DNA from 2 places in the Paenibacillus sp. FSL H8-0280 genome. Region 2 is predicted to be linked to the other one. Evidence: predicted binding sites of a transcription regulator. Region 2 holds the regulator's gene; the other holds the start of a gene.
The links. The regulator LexA, encoded in region 2, represses DNA repair genes until DNA is damaged. The targets are predictions, from matches to a motif close to CGAACATATGTTCG.
Positions count from the first base shown of each region.

Region 1: a site for LexA is predicted at 3,895-3,908, ahead of addB (helicase-exonuclease AddAB subunit AddB). Genes of this name have one in related genera too.

Region 1 is NZ_CP150296.1:4,851,573-4,860,305, reverse strand. Features, by position in the region: gene mtaB (tRNA (N(6)-L-threonylcarbamoyladenosine(37)-C(2))-methylthiotransferase MtaB) at 1-91, shown strand, start outside; gene MHI12_RS21320 (NUDIX hydrolase) at 205-639, shown strand; gene MHI12_RS21315 (Na/Pi cotransporter family protein) at 698-1,699, opposite strand; gene MHI12_RS21310 (class I SAM-dependent rRNA methyltransferase) at 2,397-3,773, shown strand; gene addB (helicase-exonuclease AddAB subunit AddB) at 3,973-7,476, shown strand; gene addA (helicase-exonuclease AddAB subunit AddA) at 7,473-8,733, shown strand, end outside.
Region 2 is NZ_CP150296.1:4,088,559-4,097,291, forward strand. Features, by position in the region: gene MHI12_RS17840 (HAD family hydrolase) at 490-1,281, opposite strand; gene MHI12_RS17845 (hypothetical protein) at 1,310-1,819, opposite strand; gene MHI12_RS17850 (DUF896 domain-containing protein) at 1,945-2,154, opposite strand; gene MHI12_RS17855 (LysM peptidoglycan-binding domain-containing protein) at 2,250-2,627, opposite strand; gene lexA (transcriptional repressor LexA) at 2,924-3,550, shown strand; gene MHI12_RS17865 (aldehyde dehydrogenase) at 3,656-4,957, opposite strand; gene MHI12_RS17870 (hypothetical protein) at 5,550-6,029, shown strand; gene MHI12_RS17875 (hypothetical protein) at 6,954-7,295, shown strand; gene MHI12_RS17880 (hypothetical protein) at 7,386-7,730, opposite strand; gene MHI12_RS17885 (hypothetical protein) at 7,822-8,043, shown strand; gene glnA (type I glutamate--ammonia ligase) at 8,307-8,733, opposite strand, start outside.

The sequences.
Region 1 (8,733 bases), 760 kb from region 2:
CCGAGTCAAAGTGGTTAAAGCCGGCGTCAACGAGAGTCAGGCTACGCTGGTACGTGTGTTGGAAGAGAATCTTAAGTCCGCCGCGATGTGATCGAGGCGGCAGAAACAAGGATTTCATTTCCTTGGGGAGCTTACCCGGGGAGATGAGGTCCTTCTTTTGCAAAAAATAAGATAAAGATATCGAAGTTGATGGGGGAGAGCACGATGAACAAAAAAGAAATTTCAGCAGGCGGAGTTGTTTATAGAACAGGGGAAGACGGACGTCTTCAAATTCAGCTTATCGTAGATCGTTATGGTAAAACAACTCTCGCCAAGGGCAAAATGGAAGATGGAGAAACAATTGAACAGACGGCACTGCGCGAGATTTTGGAAGAGACAGGTATGGTGGGTCGCATTGTAGAGCCGGTTGATATCATTGCTTACACGTACCAACATGCAGATTTTGGCCCGGTGGACAAGGAAGTTCATTATTATCTCGTTGAAGCCGAGAGTGGTGATCTACAGCCTCAGATTGAAGAAATCAAGGGTGTGGATTGGTATGCTCCGGAAGAAGCATGGTCCTTACAGCAGCAGAGCGGATATGATAATAACGATGATATCTTGCGTGTAGCCCTGAACAAGTTAGGCATTAACGTATAACGGCTTTATTGTTCGAGTCAGTTAGCCGCGCGCTCTGTGGGTCTGGACAGGCAGATCATCAAGCCACGGGTGACTTCGCCGCGGGGGCGTGGACCGGTGGTTTTTTGTGCCAGATTGGCAAGTAACAGAATGGCAAAGCAAGCAGTGAACTGGTGATGTTAAAAAGGGTCTGGGCATGCGCAATCTGTGCCCCGTTGTCCGCTGACAGCCAGGCCGAAGCTGCATGCAGCTGGCCGATCAGCGGCATAAACAGCAGCGCTCCCGCAATGTTTAATACAACATGGGAGGCTGCGACAAATTTGCCTGCGGATGCTCCGCCCGCGGCAGCAATCACAGCGGTGATGCAGGTCCCCACATTGGACCCGATCACAATGGCGATGCCGATCTCCACAGGCAATACCCCTGTGGCTGCCAGCGTAATCGCCATGCTAATGACAGCTGCGCTGCTGTGAATGAGCGCTGTCAGACAGGCACCTGCCAGGAAGCCCCACCACAAGCTGTCGGCCGAGCGGTCGAGAAACCATTGAAATACGCCCATGCTCCGCAAGGGTAAGGCAATGGATTGCATCACCTGAATGCCTGTCATAACAAGTGCAAATCCGGCAGCTGCGAGGAAACTGTACTGGATGTTAAACAGAGTCTGACGCGTGCGTTCAGGAGCGGCCAGATTGCGTTCACCAAGAACAACAAACATGGCCCAGCCCGTTAGCGACAGGACGAGTAGCGGCAGGGAAGCACGTCCGATCTGCAGTCCCACCAGCTCCGTCGTCAGGCATGTGCCGATGTTGGTGCCGAGGATGATGCCAAGTGTGCGTCCATAGGTAATTAATCTGGCATTAGCCAGTCCAATGGTGAGTACGGTGACCGCAGTACTGCTCTGTAACAGGGCCGTTGCACCTGCACTGAAGGCCATGCCTTTCCATGGAGCAGAGGTGGCACGATTGAGCCAATCTGCCAACATGGGCCCTGCCATGCGCTGCAAGGCCGTTTCCATCAGCTTCATGCCACCAAAAAAGATAATAAGCCCATAGAGTAAGGGCAATATAACATCTCTAAACATAGAAACATCATTCCTTCCGTCCGGTTCCTTAACTCATCCTATGAGTAAGAAAAGACAACCATGACAAGCCTAAAGGAATTCAGAGGGAAGCGACCTAAATTACCCCACCCCAATTCGAAAGATACGGTGATTCGTGCAAGCGTAGTGGAGGGGACGAAATCGAATCTGAAGAAGCGAAGCGTGCGCCTTTGTCTCCGGATTTTCCCTTTAAAAAAGGGAATCAAAAAAATCTGGAGACAACAGCGATCAGAAGATCGATTCGAACCCGGAACGTCACCTAATTGCCGCACCCCAATTCGAAAGATACGGTGATTCGTGCAAACGTAGCGAAGAAGACGAAATTGTTACCGAAGAAGCGAAGCGCTCGCCTTTATCCCCGGATTTTCCCTTTAAGAAAGGGAATCAAAAAAAATCTGGGGATAACAGCGATCAGAGGAACAATTCGTCGCCGTAGCGCCACCTAATTGTGCCACCCCAATTCAAAAGATACGGTGATTCGTGCAAGCGTAGTGGAGGGGACGAAATCGAATCTGAAGAAGCGAAGCGTGCGCCTTTGTCCCCGGATTTCCCCTTTAAAAAGGGAATCAAAAAAATCTGGAGACAACAGCGATCGGAAGATCGATTCGTAACCGAAACGCCACCTACGCGCCGCACCAAACCTATCTTTTCAACTAACTATGAAAGAAGTGGATCTACCTTGCCATCAGTTACACTCGAACGCAGTCGCAAAAAGCGGCTTGAACATGCACATCCATGGATATTTAACAATGAAATTGCCTCTGTTGACGGAAACCCGGAACCGGGAGATCTGGTCAATGTATTGAATCATCAAGGTCGCTATCTGGCGACAGGATATTACAATCCCGCATCTCAAATCACTGTAAGAGTTGTAGCGTATCAACCTCTGGAGTCCGAACAGATGGACACCGCGTTTTTTGCATCTCGCTTCCGCGATTGTTTGCGTCATCGGGAACGTTTTATCCAGGATGGCGAGGCATATCGTCTCGTTTACGGCGAAGCTGATTTTCTGCCAGGATTAATCGTTGATCGATTCGGCAGCATCCTCGTTGTACAGTTGCTTACACTTGGCATGGATCGTTGCCGTGAAGCCATCGTACAGGCACTCATTGAAGTAATGCAGCCGGAAGGCATATATGAGCGCAGTGATGTCTCAATTCGTGAACTGGAAGGTTTGGAGCAGACCAAAGGTCCGCTGTATGGAGAGTGCCCACGGCATGTCACAGTTACAGAGAATGGACTACTCATTAAAGTGGATATCGTGGAAGGTCAGAAGACAGGTTACTTCTTCGACCAACGCGAGAATCGTGCAGCCATTGAACCGCTTATGAAGGGTTGGGGCTACAAGAGTGGAATCACACTACAAACGACCGAGCAGGATGGCATAGAGCAGCTTTTGCCTGTGAATAAAAGCGGTAAAGTAGTTACATTCCCATATTGGGATGGTGCCACTGTACTTGAGTGTTTCTCACACACGGGAAGCTTTACGTTGAATGCTTGCAAGTATGGAGCCAAAAAAGTGACTTGTCTTGATATTTCGGAGCATGCCATTGAGAGTGCACGAACAAATGTGGAGCTGAACGGATTCACCGACCGGGTCGAATTCGTAGTTGCCGATGCATTCCAGTACTTGCGTGAACAAGTGAAAGGGCTGGATGAACGTACTGCACGTGCGCGTGCTGCCGAACAGAAAGTAGATACGTCCAAAGCGCTTGCAGCTGGCGGTAAAACATTTGATGTGGTCATCCTCGATCCTCCTGCGTTTGCCAAAACGAAATCAGCAGTTAAAGGTGCGTGCCGTGGATATAAGGATATCAACCTGCAAGGAATGAAACTGGTTAATGAGGGTGGATATTTGGTAACAGCCAGCTGTTCGTATCACATGCGTCCTGATCTTTTCTTGGACACGATTGCTGATGCAGCGGAAGATGCAGGCAAAGTGCTTCGTTTGATCGACTGGAAAGCAGCCGGTAAGGATCACCCACAAATTTTGGGCGTGGATGAAGGGCATTACCTGAAATTTGCTATTTTCGAAGTGCGCAGTAAAAAGAATTAATTGTATGATTTCCGTTCCAATCAAGTATAGATCAAGTCAAAAGTCCACAGTGTGATAGCTGCGGGCTTTTTTCTGTTTTGCTGTGTTTACGGAGATGATCTCCGGTTTTACCGGATAGTGGCAAACGTATGTTCCGAACCAAGTCAGATATGTTATACTGGGAATTAAAATCTTGTACGTGTGGTTTGGAGGATTAGACATGTCCGTTCGTTTTGTTATTGGCCGGGCAGGCAGCGGCAAAAGCTCGCTGATTACCCGGGAAATTACATCCCTGCTTCAACAAGAACCGCAAGGCACACCTTTGATTTTGCTCGTTCCCGAACAGAGTTCTTTTCGAACAGAGCAGGCATTGGTGTCTTCTGGAGCAATTAAAGGTACCATGCGTGCAGAAGTGCTCGGCTTTCGCCGTTTAGCCTATCGTGTAATGCTGGAAGCAGGTGGTTCTGCTCGTATTCCGATCGGAGCCGAAGGCAAAAAAATGCTGCTCTATAAAGTAATTCAGCGCCGTAAGGAAGAATTGAAGCTGTTTGGTGCATCCGGCAGCCAGCTGGGTTTTATAGGCGAATTAAATGACTTATATAGTGAATTTAAACGTTATGAAGTTGATCCATCATTGCTGGAAGAAGGGATGTCTGGAGGGAATACCTCATCCACTTCGCCGATTCTGGAGGACAAGTTGCATGACTTGAATCTGATATATCGTGACTATGAACAGGAATTGACCAATTTATATATTGATGATGAAGACACGTTGACCGAGCTGACAGATCGTTTGTCGGAAAGTGCATTGCTGCAGGATGCCCAAATCTGGATTGATGGTTTTCAGGGATTCACACCACAGGAGATGAGTGTGATCGGTCGGCTGATGTTGCAGTCCTCTTCCGTGACCATTGCACTGACATTGGATCGTCCTTATGATCACGGCGCACTGCCTGGAGAACTGGAACTATTTTATCCCACGGCAAGTGCCTATGCGCGTCTCAAAGGGATGGCTGACGAACTGGGTGTACCGAGCGATATAACCGTGCTAGATTCGGAGATTCCACCGAGATACAAGGATCGTCCGGGACTTGCTCATCTGGAGGCTGGTTTCGACCGGCGAATTCGTTGGAAAAGTGAAGGCCTTGATTCCGGAATCCGACTGGTTGCAGCGGAGAACCGACGAGCTGAGATGGAGGGGGCACTGCGTGAGATGCGGCGTCTGGCGCAAAACGAAGGTGCGCGTTATCGGGACATGGCGGTACTTGTTCGTCAGTTGGATACCTACGCTGATATAGCTGAACCTCTATTCAGGGATTATGGCGTACCCGTCTTTCTGGACCGCAGAAGAAATGAACTTCATCATCCATTATCCGAGTTTATCCGTTCCGCACTGGATATTGTTCGGCGCCACTGGCGTTACGAGGATGTATTTCGTTGTGTCAAAACGGATCTGCTGCTTCCGCGTGATGGTTCCATCACTCGTGAAGATATGGACCAGCTTGAGAATTATGTACTGGCTTGTGGTATTCACGGGTATCGCTGGACTGACGGCAAACCGTGGAAGTATGTACCAAGCCTGTCGCTCGAAGACAACGGTCAGGATGGCCGTAGTCGAGGACGGGACCAGATGCTTTCTTTAATGGAGAGCTGCCGAACGGTCATTACAGATTCCTTGGGTGTTTTTGAGAAACGAATGAAAAAGGCAAAGACAGCTAAAGCCCAGTGCGAGGCACTATACAGATTGCTGGAAGATGCTGAAATCCCATGGAAGCTGGATAACATGTCTGCTGAAGCTAAGGCACAAGGTGACCCCGAACGGTCGAGAGAACATCGGCAGATGTGGGGAGCTGTGCTGGATTTATTGGATCAGATGGTCGATATGATGGGGAATGAACGGCTGGATATCACGCTGTTTGCCGGGATGATTGAGACCGGATTGACGGAACTGAAGCTGGGTCTGGTACCACCAGCACTTGATCAGGTATTGGTTGGTTCTATGGACCGTACACGACTTCAGGACATCAAATACGTATTTATCCTTGGCGCGATTGATGGTGAATTACCTGCCGTACCTCAGGATGATGGCGTATTAACGGAACTGGAGAGATCGTTACTGACGGAAAGAGGCGTGGCGCTTGGACCAGGTGCAACAAGGCAGATGCTGGATGAACGTTTCCTGATCTATACGGCACTTACAGCGGCAAGCAGCCAGTTGTGGCTGAGTTACCCGGTTGCTGATGATGAGGGGAAAGCACTGCTTCCTTCCGAGATTGTCCGTCATGTACGGAAGATGTTTGGTTTACAAGAACAGCCATTGCTCGCTCAACCGCCGGTTGCGAACTCGGAAGAAGCGCATTGGTCCTATGTCACCCATCCGGGTCAGAGTCTGTCAACGCTCATTGGACAATTGCGCAAATGGCGCCACGGAGAAGACATCCCTGAAATGTGGTGGGCGGTCTACAATTGGCATGTATCTCGAGAGACAAGCAGACCTCAGCTGGAACGGTTGATGGGATCAATCTTTTATCGTAATCGGGCATTACCACTACGTACAGTTACCAGTCGCAGACTGTATGGTACAGAGGTGAGGACGAGTGTCTCGCGAATGGAGCGGTTCGTCGCTTGTCCGTTCTCCCATTTTGCTTCGCATGGGCTGCGTCTCAAAGAACGGCAATTGTACCGCCTTCAGGCTCCTGATATCGGACAGCTGTTTCATGCTGCACTAAGCCAGTTGGCTATGCGATTGCGCGAAGAAAATCGTAGTTGGGGCAGTTTGACTCCAGACCAATGTCGTCATGAAGCCGAGCAAACGGTGGAGCAGATTGCACCACAGCTGCAAGGGGAGATTTTGCTAAGCACCAAGCGATACGGTTATATTTTCCGCAAATTGAAGGACATTGTTAGCCGGGCATCGGTTATTCTTGGTGAACAGTCCAGACGTGGAAGTTTTGAACCGATTGGATTGGAGCTTGATTTTGGACCCGATAAAACACTGCCGCCACTACGTTTTGAACTGGAGAACGGCTGTGTGATGGAGATCGTGGGTCGGATTGACCGTGTGGATGTCGCAGAAGGAGAGAATGGTCTGCTCTTGCGTGTCATTGACTATAAATCAAGCCAGACGGACCTCAAGTTACATGAAGTGTACTATGGTCTGTCATTGCAAATGCTCACCTATCTGGAGGTGCTGCTTAGTGCTGCCGAAGAATGGCTTGGGGAAACGGCGATGCCGGGAGGAACGTTGTATTTCCATGTGCATAACCCGCTGTTGCAATCCGCAAACGGCATGACATCAGAGCAGGCAGGACAAGAACTGCTGAAACGGTTCAAAATGAAAGGTTTGCTACTGGCGGATCGGGACGCAATTGCTCAAATGGACAACACCCTGGATAAGGGGTATTCAGCTATTATTCCAGTTGCTCTTAAGGCGGACGGAAGCTTTTATAGCAGCGCCGCTGTAGCTACGCCAGAGCAATGGGATACGCTGCTTGCTTCAGTCCGCAGTAATATCCGTGAGATTGGTACCCGGATTACGGATGGGGATGTGGCCATTGAGCCTTATCGTATTCAGCAGGAAGTGGCGTGCACGTTCTGTCCATATAAGCCTGTTTGTCAGTTTGATGAGAATATAGAAGGAAATGAATACAACCTGTTGTCCAAACCGGGCAAACAGCAAATCTGGGATATGTTATCTCACACCAAAGGAGGGGAAACATCATGACGAATATGCCAAAACCGGAAGGAAGCTTCTGGAGTGATGACCAGTGGAGTGCGATTTCCGAAAGCGGAGAAGACATACTGGTTGCCGCAGCGGCGGGATCAGGCAAGACAGCCGTACTGGTTGAACGAATTATTCGCAAGATCGCAGATCCCTCCCAAGGATACAGTGTGGATCGTTTACTTGTAGCTACGTTTACCAAAGCGGCCGCCGCCGAGATGAAACAACGGATTCGGGAAGCGTTGGAACGTGCGCTGGAAGAACAGCCTGGAGAAGAGCATCTGCGTAAGCAGCTGTCGCTGCTTGGACGGGCATCTATTACAACGCTGCATTCATTCTGTATGGAAGTCATTCGCCGTTATTATCAGCAAATTCCGTTGAACCCGGCTTTCCGTATCCTGAATGAAAATGAAGCGGAAATCATGCGGCAGGAACTGCTTGAAGAACTATTTGAGGAAAAGTATGGCGAAGAAGATGAAGGGAGTACATTCCGCGAATTAGTGGACTGGTTCAGTGGAGAACGAAACGATGATGCGATGCATCGACTGGTGCAACGTTTGTATGATTTCTCCCGCAGTCATTCCTGGCCGGATCATTGGCTCTCAGAGATGGCGTCTGCTTTTCAGGTGGAAAGTGTAGAGGCACTTGGACATTCAGCATGGGTTCAGAGTATTTTGCGTGATGCGGCTCTTGCTTTAAGTGGTGCAGCAGGATTGCTCCGTCAAGGCATTCATATTTCCATGCAGCCTGAAGGTCCGGCACCTTATGCAGATACGTTAAAAGAAGACCTGGTGATGGTAGAAGAACTGTTGTCTGCAGCCCAGGTTATGCCATGGGAAAGGTTGCCTGAAGTGTTTCAACCCGCTACATTTGGCAAACTGAAACCCTGCAAAAAAGATCAGACGGACCCGGGTTTACAGGATCAGGTGAAGGAACTCCGTGAGGCCGCGAAAAAGGCAGTTACCGACCTGAAAGGTTCATTGTTCGGAAGAAGTGCGTTTGCGTTCTGGCAGGAGTTGGAGCAAGCGGCACCACTCATGCAGGAGTTGTCGAGGTTGGTTAGTACATTTGGAGAACGTTATCGACAGGCCAAACAGGAACGTGGGCAAGTTGACTTCAGTGATCTGGAGCATTACTGTCTTCACATTTTGCGACATGAGGATTCAACGCCTGAACAGTCGATGCCTTCCGATGCGGCTATGGAGTACCGTTCGCGATTCGATGAAGTGTTGCTTGATGAATATCAGGATACCAATACGG
Region 2 (8,733 bases):
CTTGTAGAAGACAACAACTCCTTTAACTTCACCCCCACTACCAAATAGATAATTGCTAAAATGTAAGCGATATCAATTTGATGTATTATGTAGAATCACACAATCCAAGGTGCTTCACATCATTAATTAGCACTTACTAAGTGGTGTGATCTCCAAATCGAAAGAAGCTTTTTCAAAATATTAAGCGCTTACAATCAATCGAAAATAATAAGCAATAACTCCCTGCTTCCATTTTAATGAAGTAAGTCAAAAAGGAATTGCTTTAGGACAATCTAAATACTAGTCATACTAGTATGTTAGTTATATTCTAATCCAGCTTCCCCCTAATTTCAATAACTTTTAGCAAAAAAAATGGAGATCTCATTTAACAAGGTAATTTAGTCAATAAGTTCAAATAAAAAAACATTGGTAACTTCAAGAACGACATCATCGTTCATTGAAGCTTCCAATGTTTCAGGGTGCTGAGGAAAGATGTTATAGCTGATCTGCTTAGAAATTAGCAATAAGCTGATTTAATTCCGATAAATGTGTTATTTCATGGTCTGGCGCATACGTTTCATTGTTGGTCTTATGCTCACGGTTAATCCATACGGATTGGATGCCAGATGATAAAGCACCACGAATATCAGTCGTTAACTTGTCTCCAACCATCATGCTCTCTTCGGGTTTAACACTCAGTTTACTCAAAGCATGTTCAAATATCGACGGATCTGGTTTTCCTTTTCCGAAGTTACCCGAGATAATAATCTCATCAAAGAATGGAGTCAATTCAGGTACACCATCCAACTTCTCTTGTTGCAAAGCAGGACAACCGTTCGTTAACAGCAACAGTTTGTACTTTCCTTGTAACTGACGCAAGGTATCCATCGTTTCTTCGTATACATGAGGTCTGGATCTCCGTTCTACTCCAAACTGCGCGGCCAGTTGTTCAGCAAGATCTTCCCGATCTATACCCAACTTCAACAAGCCACGACGCCAGGATTCTTTACGGTATACTGGAGCAAGTTGTTCCAACTGACGGAATTCGGGTTGATCCCCACCAGTAAAGTTCGCCCATAGGCCTTCAAACGGATTGATTCCAATCATTTTGGTAAAAGGAAAGGTTTCATATGATTCATACAGTCCACGTGCCTCATTACGCACAGCTTCTTCAAGTTCTTCTGGTTTGACCCCAGTCTCTTGCGCTGCAATTAGACAAGTCTCATGAAAAGCTTCTCGAACACTACGCTCATCCCACAATAAAGTATCATCTAGGTCGAACAAAATCGCTTTTAACGCCATTCCGATCATCTACCCCTTTATGCAATAATTACTTTTCGACGGTTTCCACGGTGATCTGGTGTGCTTTTGCAAACTTCAGTAAACGTTCTGCAATCGCATCTGTATCGTAACGGTTCAATAACTTGGTAAACACCCATCTTTTCCCGCGACTGTTATGTTCGATTACAACCGTACCTGGTTCAATTCTGAATTTAACGATATCGTCAACCCCAATTGAACGTTCACGATTACCCTTCGTCGTTATAATCCGATTACTGCTAATCTTGATGTATGGACGGCGAAGCATGAAGATGACTGCCAAAAATACGTAAAGCAGCATGGTCACCCAGTCCCAAGTTGTCATTGGAGCTTGCACAAGGAATGTGCTCATAAACAGATACAAAAAGGCGAGACCGATCAAAAATATTGGGAACAACAAGCTGCGTCCCTTAAAGACTTCTTCACCTGGTGTACCAGTGATTGGTTGACCACTTTTTTTGCGTTGCTGATTTAACTGCTTGGAATTTTTCTTAACCGTTCTCTCGAACGAACGCGACATGAGAATCCCCCTTATGTGTCTTTGTATCGGCTTACATAACTGTAAACCAACATTTCCCCCTATAAATTGCACACTCAAAATAACAGGAAGAAACCTAAATATCATAATGATATCATTAGGTTTCGTTAGTGTTTGAGTTTGCCTTGGTGGCCTTTGTCATTCTCATCATCAACAATCTCAATGGTATCCAGTTGTTGTCTGAAATTGCTGCGAATATTGCTCAAATAAATCTCTCTTAGCTCGGCACGTTCAGCAAGTTCTTCCTCCGACAATCCAGTGGACTTTTGCTTACGAGCCAATTCGTTAATGCGTGCTACCAGACTATCTATATCCAAGCTTGTCCCCTCCAAAAATACAAAGTCATATTAACTTTGCCATGATAAAGGCAGCTTGTCAAGCTGACACGCGCTAACACTCATTGATGTGCATTTTATTCTGCAAATTGCGGTAGAGCTAGTACTTGACCCACTTGGATGGAAGTCGTATGAAGTTGATTCACTTTCTTAATTGCTTCTATATAAATACGTGTATCCATATTCGTCGGTTTATGTTCCAAAGAAATACTCCATAAGGTTTCCCCTTGTGAAACGGCAATCTTCCCTCCAGGCAGAACATCATTCTCATTGCCAGCAAATACAGTTAAAACAGTGCTGCATCCAATAAATATAATCAAAGAGGTAATGGCTACCTTTAACATCCATGAAGAAATCTTGAAACGCGCTAAAACCTTCTTGTAGTTCCCTATGTTAGACTTCACCAGTTCCGAATTCATCGGTTCATAAATGCTTTGATAAGTAGAATATCTCATTAAATACCCGCCTCCAAACGTTTGTTCCTATCTGTTGAAATCAATATAACACGAACACTTGTTTTGTTCAATAGATTTTTAGAACAATTGTTCGCTTCTTTTTTGAAGGAGAAATATCTTCATTGAAGTTCTTTTGCAAAGTATTTGCAGTATTATGCTCTGCCTTTTGGACAAATTCGGTTCTAAAAGTTAAAAAACACTGATTTAATGCTATTTTATTTAGAACTTATGTTTGTACGAACGGAGGTTCTATGTTATAATTTTCCCAAACGTTACTAAAATGGGGTTGATACGGTATGTCGAAGATATCCAGCAGGCAGCAGGCTATTCTGGAGTTTATACGAAATGAAGTCCGGTTGAAGGGGTATCCTCCTTCCGTACGGGAAATTGGTGAAGCTGTTGGACTGGCTTCCAGCTCAACAGTACATGGACATTTGGATCGTTTGGAGAAAAAAGGTTTGATCCGACGCGACCCTACCAAGCCAAGAGCCATTGAGCTTTTGAGCCAGGAAGAATCTGAGCATTCTCATCAATTTGCTCATAGCGTTGCACGTATTCCTGTCGTTGGTAAGGTCACAGCCGGGGTTCCAATCACTGCAACCGAGAACATTGAAGACTACTTCCCTCTTCCTACACATTATGTAGGCGAACAGAAAGTGTTTATGCTTTCAGTAGTGGGAGATAGTATGGTGGAAGCTGGAATCGTTAATGGAGATTACGTTATTGTCCGTCAACAGCAAACTGCTGATAACGGTGATATCGTCGTTGCAATGACTGAAGACGATGAAGCTACAGTGAAAACGTTCTATAAAGAGAAAGATCATATTCGCCTTCAACCGGAGAATGCGACCTTCGAACCTTTACGTTTGAAACATGTTAGTATTCTGGGTAAAGTCATTGGCCTTTTCCGAGATATTCATTAATATTTAACTTGAGTAACAAAACTAGATGTAATGAAATACGAAAGAGGTTGCCCTGATGAACAGGACAACCTCTTTTTTTCATGTTTATGTTATTTTAGCGGCTAATTATTCACTGCGTTTCAGAACACTTTTGTGATGCGAGAACACATCAAAGCTCTGTTGTCCGTGATATGAGCCCATCCCACTCTCTCCTACACCACCAAACGGGAGATAGTGTGAAGTCATATGAGAAAGTGTGTCATTAATACATCCCCCACCGAAGGACACTTGATTCAGAACCTGCTCCTGCAGTTGCTCATCTTGTGTGAAGAGATATAGCGCCAATGGTTTTGGCCGGCGAACAATCTCATCCAGCATTGGGTTCAGGTCACTGTACGTAAATACAGGAAGAATCGGACCGAAGATCTCTTCTTGCATGACAGCTGATTCCCAGTTCACATCTCCAAGTACAGTCGGCTCAATGAGCAACTGCTCACGTACAGAACGTCCACCAATCAGCGTTTTGCCATCTGTGAGGAATCCCGACAACCGATCAAAGTTACGCGCGTTAACAATATGCGGGAAATCAGCGTTCAATAACACATCATCCCCAAATTTATCTTTGATCTCTGCGCCAATCATATCGATCAGTTCATCATGAACTTGTTCATGCACAAGCAAGTAATCCGGAGCAACGCATGTTTGCCCCGCATTGAGGAACTTACCACGAACAATCCGCTGGGCCACCAGCTTCAGATCTGCATCGTTATGGACAATAGCAGGACTCTTACCACCCAACTCAAGAGTTACAGGAGTCAGATGCTCCGCAGCTGCCTTCATAACAATGCGACCAACACCCGTGCTTCCTGTGAAGAAAATATAATCAAACTTCTCTTTCAACAATGCGGTGCTGGCTTCAACTTCCCCTTCCATAACGGCAATATACTCCTGAGGGAAAATCTCATGAATCAGATCATACGTCAGACGAGATACGGCTGGTGTTAATTCAGAAGGCTTGATAACTGCACAGTTACCGGCTGCAATTGCTCCAATCAGTGGACCAAAGGCCAGTTGGAAAGGGTAATTCCAAGGTGCAATAATAAGCGCCACTCCGTATGGTTCCGGATAAATGGTGCTCACCCCATCCGGCATAGCCGAATTGGTTGGGACTTGTTTAGGTGCAGCCCATTCCTGCAGGTGTTCTAATGCAAAATCCAGTTCACCCAAAACAATACGAATCTCTGAACCGTAAGCTTCCGCCTCTGATTTGTTCAAATCTGCCCGAAGTGCATCTTGAATCCGTTGCTGATACTTTTCAATTCCTTTTCTAAGCTGTTGAAGCGCATTAATCCGATACTTGATATTTTTAGTTTGTCCTGTATAAAAAAATGTACGTTGTTCTGTCACTAGTTGTTTTGCTTGATTCATATTAACATCTCCAATTAATTATTTAAAATTAAATTGCTCAAAATTTAATTAAAGTATACCTCTTCTATATGAAACTTTCAACATACAAATGAAACATTGATTTGTATGTATTTGGACGATGTTTGCAATTTTAAATGTGTGAATGCTAGAATTCCTTTCTATCTCGTGGCTTTCAAGTTGCCTTATGAGGGTGCTATGTAAGTCTTTCATTCTATAGACAGTATCAGCTTACTGCGATAGTAGGTGAGTTTTGGTTTTAAATTCAACAGTCTCATGGAATACATCTATTATCGTAGCAGGTTATTCTAATATCTGAGTAAAAGGATGAATGGCTAAGGAGAAATGAATAAATGTTCAGTCGTTGCCTGATAAGAACAACTGAGATGTCTAAAGACAAGGTGCCGCAAGAAGTTAGAAGTTCGCGACTATTTAGGACAGACTGACTGATACAATGACCTTTATTAAGGTTTATGAGAGGCTATCCTCTTCTAGTTGCGACTCCACATGTATTAGCTTTTCCTCTCATTTACATAGAAAAATATACCTAGGTCTGATAGACTATATGCAGAATACATATATTGGAGGAATCATCTTGAAAAAAGCATCACTTTTATTGTCAGCCTTAATGTTAACAATAGCAATAACAGCTTGTGGAAGTGAGACAGAAAAAACAGCCAATACAGTGCCTGTGAAATCAACTGAAACAGAACTAGTAGAAACGAATGTATTAGTAGACACTGAGCAAGCAAAAGAAGAAACTAAGCAAGATGAAGTAGCAGAAACAGTTGAAGCAATCGAATATGAACTTGATGGTTTAAAAATATCGGAAGTGTCCGTCAAAGATGATAATGGGATGTGGTCTTTAACAGCCTCTATTGAAAACACTGATAAAGAATTCGAAGTTGCTTTGCTCAAAGCGACCATTAACGACAAAGACGGAAAACAAATCGGTACAGCAGACGGTACGGCTGACTTCCTGGGAAAAGGTGAAAGCAAAACGGTTGAGTTTTACTCAATGGATGATCTTACGGGTTACGATTCTTTCAAATTTCAGATTGACAGTAAAATGTAATGAAGATCGGATTGTGAAGCCCAGCCTGAAAGAGCATTTGCCAGCTCAAACCAATATAAATAAGTCATCGTTCATCTAACTGGATATGGATAGCTATGAAATCCGAAATGGGCATTTTATAACTAAGTTTACCATCAGACGAAAATCGACATTGTTAAGAAAAGTCTAATTAAATGAAAATAAGGCCTGTCAGCTAAGTGCTGATAAGGCCTTATTCTATTTCTAAACGCCTGGAAGTATCTCTTATAAAAATTATCTACATTTAGCGATAAAGTAGCACTCATAATTTTTCAATTACTTAGTAAATTACTCTGAAAAATCTCTTTGATTGATCTTGTTAATAACTATTTTTGCTCATTTATTTCGCACAAATAGTGAACTTTTGTGGGCAATTTGGTTTTTGATTAAGTATGTTGAGAATTGTCCACAAAAAGAAAAACCCCTCAGCGCTAGAGCACCAAGGAATTTAGCTATTAGTACAACTTGATATATTGATCGCGTTCCCATTGATGGACTGGTATGCAGTTTATGTACGATCGCTTCATATTATAGTTTCTTTCAATATTTATGCGCTATTTACGAAATAGAATAGGAACTAAAGTTCGTAGTCGATCATAGCTTTTCACGACATTGGGGACATTTAGGAGACAATTTGGGGGATGTCCCACAAACTTTAAATGAACCGTCAGTACAGCTCCAATGGATCATAATCATATATCAGAAACACCCCTTTATAATAAGCGGTCTGGCGATGCCGATTGCCACACTCAAAAGCATCGACTAAAAGGTTAGCGAGTTTTCTTATTTATCAAAACAAAAATAGTAGTGTAAAAACTTAAATTTTTAATTATTGTATATATTTTCCATATAAGGTATGATATATTTACCGATCGGGATAAAATAACTAAAGGGAGAGTAGATTAAATGAAAAAGAAATTACTTGCTGGATTATTAGCTGTATCTGCATGTTTTTCAGTTGGATCCACGTCCTTCGCTGCTGATGCAACTATTTCAACACCTAATTCTTCACCATCGGAAATGTCCCAGGTGATAGCACCTCATGCTTTTTTTGAGCGCGATATTTACCTAAAAGTAGGCCAACCTGGACAATGGTATAGCGGCTACACTTATGATGTAATCTATAGCGATGGCGCTTGTGATATTGGCCCTGACTTTTTAGTTACTCCTATTCAACCTGGGCTTACAGTTGTAAGTGCAAACCACGGTACTTATACGATACTTTTCAAATTCCATGTTAGCTATTAGTATCAACGAACAATGACAAACTTTAGTGCACCCATGCCAGATGCACTATAATAACAGGCGCTGTCAGAAGTCCCTCCGACAGCGCCTGTTTTAAATCGAACTGGTTTTTCCTATTCTTTCATTACGATAGTTAATAACTAACAACCTCCAAAAATCATAGAAACCTATATTATCATCTATGCAGTCCTTGTAATACTCATAACCTTCTTCTGTCCATTTAGGATATTCCATGTTCTCCTTTGCCTTCTGAAGTGTAATCCACTTGGTCTGCGATTTAACAATGGCCTTCAGATCCTCCAACTGTTTCATCACTTCTATCGCCATAGGCTTCTCCCCCTTCACGGATTTAGTCTTTAGTCCCAGGTATGCCACAACACCATGAACATGACCGTCAATAATCGCATCAATCAACGAAGCCTGCTTGAGACGATCCAAAAAGGAAGTCCACTTTATTGATTCCGATGATATACCATTGTTTATGCAAAACTAACGTCATTATGGTTATGTATACTGGATATTTTTCCGAGTGTTAATTGAAACTGGTATGCGAAAAGGCGAAGCAGTTGCTCTAAAATGGATCGATATTGATTTTGATAATCATTTCATTACAATTGATGAAACTCTAGATTTTACAGCGAAAAACAAAGAAGAATTTTTCGGTGACACCAACAGACAGTGGCAGGAACATAACAAAGGGATACTTGGGGATAGCTACCACCATGACCTTGATCTGATTCTATGTAGGTAAGATAGAAACTTTATGCCTAAATCTTCATTATCTCGCGCATCACAAAACTTTGTGGTCTCCTATCCCTCCCCATTCACTCTCTCCGACATACCTGCGCGGTGCTTTTACTTGACTCTGGGGCACAGAAATTCACTGAGGAAATTTTCGATTAGAAAAATATTTTGTGGGCATTTTGTGGGCACTCTGGTTTTTCTCTAAATATATAGGTACTTGCCCACAAAAAGAAAAACCCCTCAGCGCTAGAGCGCCAAGGGATTGAGCTATTAGTACAACGTGATATATTGATCGCGTTCCCATTGGTGGACTTGTGTGCGGTACATATCCCACTCAATTTCTTTCAGCTCATAGAAGTGAGCCAAGGCGTGGTCGCCGAGAGCATCACAGATGACTTCGCTGCGGATCAATTCATTCAATGCTTCTTTCAGATCAGCTGGCAAGCTTGGAATGCCTTCTTCCACACGCTCTTCTTCTGACATGATGTAGATATTACGGTCAATTGGAGCTGGTAAGGAAAGCTCACGTTTGATTCCGTCCAGACCTGCTTTCAACAGAACAGACAAAGCCAGGTAAGGGTTAGCAGCCGGATCCGGGTTACGAACCTCAACACGTGTACTCAGACCACGGGAAGCTGGAATACGAATCATTGGGCTACGGTTACTAGCAGACCATGCTACATAACAAGGTGCTTCA